Regions from separate parts of the Staphylococcus condimenti genome, predicted to be linked through region 2. Evidence: riboswitches for the same ligand, from Rfam matches in the RefSeq annotation. Region 2 holds a riboswitch; the other holds the start of a gene.

Region 1 (3,213 bases), 590 kb from region 2:
TCGGTCCACTAATTGTACCGAGAATCAAACTCGTAAATGGAATTAACAATAAGATTAAAATGATGAACGGAATCGCTCTGAATAAGTTAACTATAAATGAAACAATTTGATAGAAAATCTTAGCTGCTGGTGATGTACTCTTAGCCGTCAAGAATAACAACACGCCTAATATCAATCCGATAACAAAAGCAAACACTGTCGAAACAGCAGTCATGTATAACGTTTCAATAGAAGCTTGCCATACTTGATCCCATTGCACGTTAGGCATCGTTATCATTTCTTGCAATATATCACTGAATGACTTATCCATGACGTACCACCTCCACGTTCACATTATGACCTTCCAGTTCATTTTTGAACTCCTCGAAATATTCAGTTTTCAATCCTGCAATATGTACAATCAAGAAACCAATAGGTCCATTTTTAGAATGACGAATATTCGCTTCTAAGATATTCACATCTAAATTATATTTTTGAGTAATAAAGGATACGATAGGTTCTGTTGTTTCTTCTCCTGCAAAATTAAATCTAAGAATATAACCGTCTTGCGATTCTGGAATCAATTCCTCAATCGACTCATCAAACTCATCATTTAAGCCTTCTTTAACGAAACGCTTAGTTACCTGATGTTGAGGATTTTCAAATACTTCTTTGACATTTCCGCGCTCAATCACACGTCCATTTTCCATAACGGCAACTTCATCGCAGATTTGTCTAATAACGTTCATTTCATGTGTAATAATCACAATTGTTAAATCTTGTTCTTTTCTTATTTTCAAAAGCAACTCTAAAATTTCATCAGTTGTTTGCGGGTCTAACGCACTTGTTGCTTCATCGCACAGCAAGACTTTAGGATCATTTGCTAACGCTCTCGCAATACCGACCCTTTGTTTTTGACCCCCTGACAATTCAGAAGGATAAGCTTTTTCCCGTCCGCTTAGACCTACTAATTGAACAAGTTCTTTTGCTCTTCTTACAGCGTCACGACGGTTATACCCTGCAATTTCCAATGGAAATGTAATATTGTCCAACACGGTTCTTGACCATAATAAATTAAAATGTTGGAAGATCATGCTGACTTTTTGACGTTTTTTTCTTAATTGGGCTTTAGAAAGCTTACCTAGTTCTTCACCGTCTATAATCACTTCACCTGAAGTTGGTTCTTCTAAATAATTTAAGATTCTGACAAGCGTACTTTTACCAGCGCCTGAAAACCCTATAACGCCGTAAATAGTACCTTCTGCCACATCTAAATCGACATGATCAACAGCTAGTACATCTTGATGCTTCGTCTTATACCGTTTGACGATTTGTTTTAGTTGAATCACCCTATACTCCCCTTTCCTTGCTTACACTACCAAATTAAAAATGCTTTCTCTTATTGCTGCTTGTAGCAATAAGAGAAAGCAATTTAAAATTTCTTTCTCTCATCTTCAAAAGCAGTTCAACTTTTTGTGAATTGGCACCATTTCTATATAAAGACGGTTGCCGGGTTTCGCAGGGCACATCCCTCCACCTCTCTTGATAAGAGACAACACTATTTAATTGATTTTTATCCTACCACTTCACTCAGTGATAGTCAATAACTATTTTAAATTTTCTAATAAATATGGAACAGACTGAAATGCATAAATACGCTTTATTTCTTCATCTTTTGACATCACCAATAGAACAGGAACCGATTGAATTTGATATTGCTCGCTAAAATCCGCATGAAAATTCAAATCAGCTTTTGTAATAGGCAACTGTAAAATTTCATTCGCAATATCTAACATACGTTCTGAAACCTTACAAGTTCCGCACATAGGAGTATATCCAAAAATAAGATGTTTATCTTTATCGAAATTTTGCGTAATATCTGTCCGTTCTTCTTTACTCGTACTCATCTATAAACTAATCCTTTCACAGGAGCTTCTTCTTTTACTTCAAATCCGTATTTTCTAAGCACTCTGGCAAGATAAGGTCTAGGACAGCGTGCTACTTCGCAGTATGTTTTATCTACAAAGATGTGCTCGCTTTCTGAAAGATAGTGTTTAAACCATTGTCGGATGCGATTACCTTCTTTATCAGCATCCACAAGGATAAAGACTGGGCGTTCATATAGAGATTCAATCATATCATCCAACTTATCAATCCCCATTGTCCCGTGTGTACACATGATTTGAACAGGCTCATTTATCACCTCTTGAACACGCTTTTTATCTGTCTTACCTTCAACAACGATTACTTTATCTAACAATGCCATATTCACTACACTCCAATACTCTCGTGATATCATTGCATAATACTTGCAAACGTGGTGCTTAAGTTAAGAAATACGTATCGATATTTAGTTTTACTCACAAATTGATAATTTTATTTTAACGCAGACACTTATCGCTTTGCATGAAACTTGTTTATGTTTCACATACTATGTAGAAGTTGTTAAGTGTCTGCACTTTACCGATATAGTTAGTTATAACCAAAACAGCGAAAAAAATAACCCCAAAATACAAAGTATCCTGGAGTTGACTGCTCAATATAAATTATTCACCAATCATTTCTTTATATTGATCAGCTGATAATAAGTCATCTAATTGGCTTTCATCATTTAATTTCACTTTCACCATCCAAGCTTTTTCGTATGGTGATTCATTAACGAATTCAGGGCTGTCTTCTAATTCTTCATTAATTTCTACAACAGAACCTGATACAGGTGCATATAATTCAGATACAGTTTTAACTGATTCTACGCTACCGAAAGATTCGCCTTCTTCAATATCGTCTTCTGTTTCTGGTAATTCTACGAATACGATATCGCCAAGTTCTCCTTGCGCATATTCAGTGATACCGATTGTTACTGTATCGCCCTCAACTTTTACCCATTCATGTTCTTTTGAATATTTTAATTCCTCTGGCACTGCCACACGAATCCCCTCCTATAAAATAAATGAATACATTTCAATGATGCCATATGAAGCCTTTTCATTCAACTATTTATAGACATCTTTTAATTTTTTATATTTTTTGGTTAATTTAATTATGCAAATTTCCGGCGTAGTAGTTACTCTGAAAAAACAAGACCTAATTCACCCAAGTTTCTTTGTACTCTTTTTCGTTGAAACCAAGTGTAATTTTGTCACCTGAAACTGCTAGCGGACGTTTAACCAACATTCCGTCTGAAGCCAATAAATCCAGCTTTTCGTCGTCTGATAAATCATTCAAACGATCTTT
Region 2 (3,213 bases):
CCCAGCAAATAAACATACGCTGTTTCACATGCGTATCAGACCAATCATAGATTTCTTTCAATTCCTCAACATAATCTACTTCAGAAAAAGAAAGATGTTCAACAGGCGCACCTGTCATAATCAAACCATCATAATAATGATCCTTAATATCATCAAATTCCTTATAATACTGCGCAGCACGTTCACTAGAAGAAGTTCGGCTTTGATGTGTGACAGGATAAATAAAATCAACATTAATTGAATGATCCGTTTGTCCGAATAAACGTAACAGTTGTCTTTCAGCATCCTCTTTAATCGGCATCAAATTAACAATCAACAGATTCAACCCCTTACTAATCCGTTGATCTGTAAAAGCGGTATGTTCCGCTTTTAATGCAGGCAGAATAGGAATTCCTTCAGTAAACAGCATTTTAAATTGCGTCTAATCCTTTTTCTAAGTCATTAAGGATATCATCAATATGCTCAAGTCCTACAGAAATACGAATTGTTTCAGGCGTAATACCTGCAGATAATTGTTCTTCAGGTGTTAATTGCGCATGCGTTGTAGAAGCAGGATGAATCACTAATGATTTCGCATCCCCTACATTCGCAAGCAATGAGAACAATTCTAAGGACTCGATAAATTTGATACCTGCATCATAACCGCCTTTGACACCGAAAGTGAAAATAGAACATGCACCTTTAGGAAGGTATTTTTCTTTTAAATCATAATACTCGCTTGTAGGCAGACCTGCATATTTTACCCATTCTACTTTTTCATGATTATTCAAGAACTCAGCCACTTTCTCAGCATTTTCAACATGACGTTCCATTCTGAGAGATAATGTTTCTAAACCTTGAAGTAATAAGAAAGCATTTATTGGAGACAAACAAGCACCTGTATCACGTAATAATGTTGTTCTGATTTTAAATGCTAACGCCGCTTCACCAAAAGCATCCGCAAATACTAAATCATGATAAGACGGGTCCGGTTCTGTCAATCCAGGGAATTTATCATTTTGTTTCCAGTCAAAGTTGCCGCCATCTACAACAACCCCGCCCATAGAAGTACCATGGCCGCCGATAAACTTAGTTGCAGAATGAACTACAATATTCGCACCGTGTTCAATCGGTCTGAATAAATAGGGAGAAGCAAATGTATTATCCACGATTAAAGGAATACCTGCTTCATGCGCAATTTCCGCTAATGCTTCTACATCTTCTACGTTACCTTCAGGATTACCGATAGTTTCGATGTAGATAGCTTTTGTATTATCTTTAATCGCATTTTTCACTTCATCTAAATTCTTGCTGTCGACAATAGAAACGTCGATTCCGTATTTTGGCAAAGTATGGTTGAATAATGTGAATGTACCGCCATATAATGTTGAGCTTGCTACAATATGATCTCCTGCTTCAGCAACAGTTTGTACTGCATACGTAATTGCTGACATACCAGAAGATACGGCTACCCCTGCAGAACCGCCTTCTAATTCCGCTACACGTGTTTCAAATACTGCTACGGTAGGATTCGTTAAACGAGAATAAATATTGTCCAGTGCGTTTAAACCAAATAAATCTGCTGCGTGCTGTGTGTCGTCAAATGTAAAAGATGTCGTTTGGTAAATTGGTACTGCTCTCGAATTTGAAGCGGAATCCACTTCTTGTCCTGCGTGTAATTGTAATGTCTCAAATTTAAAATCGTTTGTCATGTTCCATTTCCTCCTTATTTAACATAAAAAAATAGCCTACCTGAAAAGATAGACTTAAAGATCTCTTATCTTTCAGGTCTTCACCTGCTGGAATTAGCACCTAACTTAAATAGGTTGCCTGGTATCGTCGGGCCAGTCCCTCCACCATTCTGGATAAGTTTTATTTAATTTAATTCAGAGTATAAAACTTATCTTGTCGGTTGTCAACAGACTATTCATATTTTTCTGAAATTTAAATAAATTTATCCTGGCTTCACACTTTTTTAATAAAGCAGCTTGATTATAGTCAATCTTTCTAAAGCAAAAAACCTGATTGCCTTTATTCAGACAATCAGGTTTAATATTAAGCTGCTAATTTTTAGAACGGATGACACGAAGTACTTTGACCATATTCTGTCCAAGCGAACTATGTCTTGAATACACTAAGTACCTCGGTTCCCAATTCGGTTTGAATTTTTCTTTATACTGTCTTAAACCTCGGAAGCGGTATAAATTATTAAAATGTTCAAAAATGCGACCGGCAATACGTTCATTCAAATATGAAAATTCAGTTTGGCCTACGTTAGAAAGTGTCGCCATGCCCATGTTGAACGCTTTATAATCATGTTCTTGACCCCATAACAGCATATGCAGATACAAACCATCCATTAACGGTAAATCAACATCCGGCAGCCAGCGGATCAAATCAATTGAAATGGAATCGTTATAGTGCGTCGGCATTAAACTGCAAAATGCAATAATTCGGCCGTCTTTTTCTTTCAAGATACCGACAGGTGCTTTTGAGATATAGCTTTCTGTAAGCTGACCTACAGAAAAATGCATTTCATTTTTGCCATCCAACCATGCATCACTGACATGTTTAAGCTCAGCAAACATTTCTTTTGAAAACGGCGGTTCTACTATTTCGAATTCAATTTCTTGATCTGTAATTTTATTTAAGGTTGCTCTGAAACCTCTGCGTTTTTTGCCTGATGTCGTAAAAGTAGTCAGATCAATAACCGCTTCTTCACCTAATTTAAAGAACTGATTACCAAAATCGTGATATAAAGGCATATAACGATCACTTGCTTGATAGAAGATGATTTCATAACCCATTGTAAGTGCATAATCATAAATCGATTCCAATAAATGATTGAAACGTGCTGGATTACCGATAGGATCTCCTAATACAACCAGTGTATTGGATTTATAACGATACATAACAAATGCTTCTTGTGAATCATCCATAAAGACATCTTTGTCTCCGCTGTGTATCAAGTGACTTAAATAGTTGCCGCCATATTGTTCGATAATTTCTGAACAACGCTCAAAATCCGGTGTTGGACGTGCTTTAGAATAAGCTTGTTCAAATAACCATACAATAAATGCGACGATGATAAAGATAACAATCGCAGTCATCCATAGATAATAGCGCAATAAAGACGTATCCAGCTCAATTTTATAGGCATCTAAAGCATTCAGCACGATTTTAATGACATAGTGGTTCAAAATCAGCATCAGTGCACTGACAATAAACATCGCT

The links. Region 2 has a riboswitch for S-adenosylmethionine ahead of A4G25_RS02455 (O-acetylhomoserine aminocarboxypropyltransferase/cysteine synthase family protein). Riboswitches for the same ligand answer to the same signal wherever they lie in the genome.
Region 1: linked by a shared signal. The riboswitch ahead of A4G25_RS05385 (methionine ABC transporter ATP-binding protein) and the one ahead of A4G25_RS02455 (O-acetylhomoserine aminocarboxypropyltransferase/cysteine synthase family protein) in region 2 are both predicted to bind S-adenosylmethionine.

What each region holds. Positions count from the first base shown of each region.
Region 1 is NZ_CP015114.1:1,064,266-1,067,478, forward strand. Features, by position in the region: gene A4G25_RS05380 (methionine ABC transporter permease) at 1-310, opposite strand, end outside; gene A4G25_RS05385 (methionine ABC transporter ATP-binding protein) at 303-1,328, opposite strand; SAM riboswitch class I at 1,425-1,531, opposite strand; gene A4G25_RS05390 (thioredoxin family protein) at 1,587-1,886, opposite strand; gene A4G25_RS05395 (toprim domain-containing protein) at 1,883-2,245, opposite strand; gene gcvH (glycine cleavage system protein GcvH) at 2,526-2,906, opposite strand; gene A4G25_RS05405 (arsenate reductase family protein) at 3,064-3,213, opposite strand, start outside.
Region 2 is NZ_CP015114.1:473,095-476,307, forward strand. Features, by position in the region: gene A4G25_RS02450 (homoserine O-acetyltransferase/O-succinyltransferase family protein) at 1-409, opposite strand, end outside; gene A4G25_RS02455 (O-acetylhomoserine aminocarboxypropyltransferase/cysteine synthase family protein) at 411-1,691, opposite strand; SAM riboswitch class I at 1,754-1,851, opposite strand; gene mprF (bifunctional lysylphosphatidylglycerol flippase/synthetase MprF) at 2,043-3,213, opposite strand, start outside.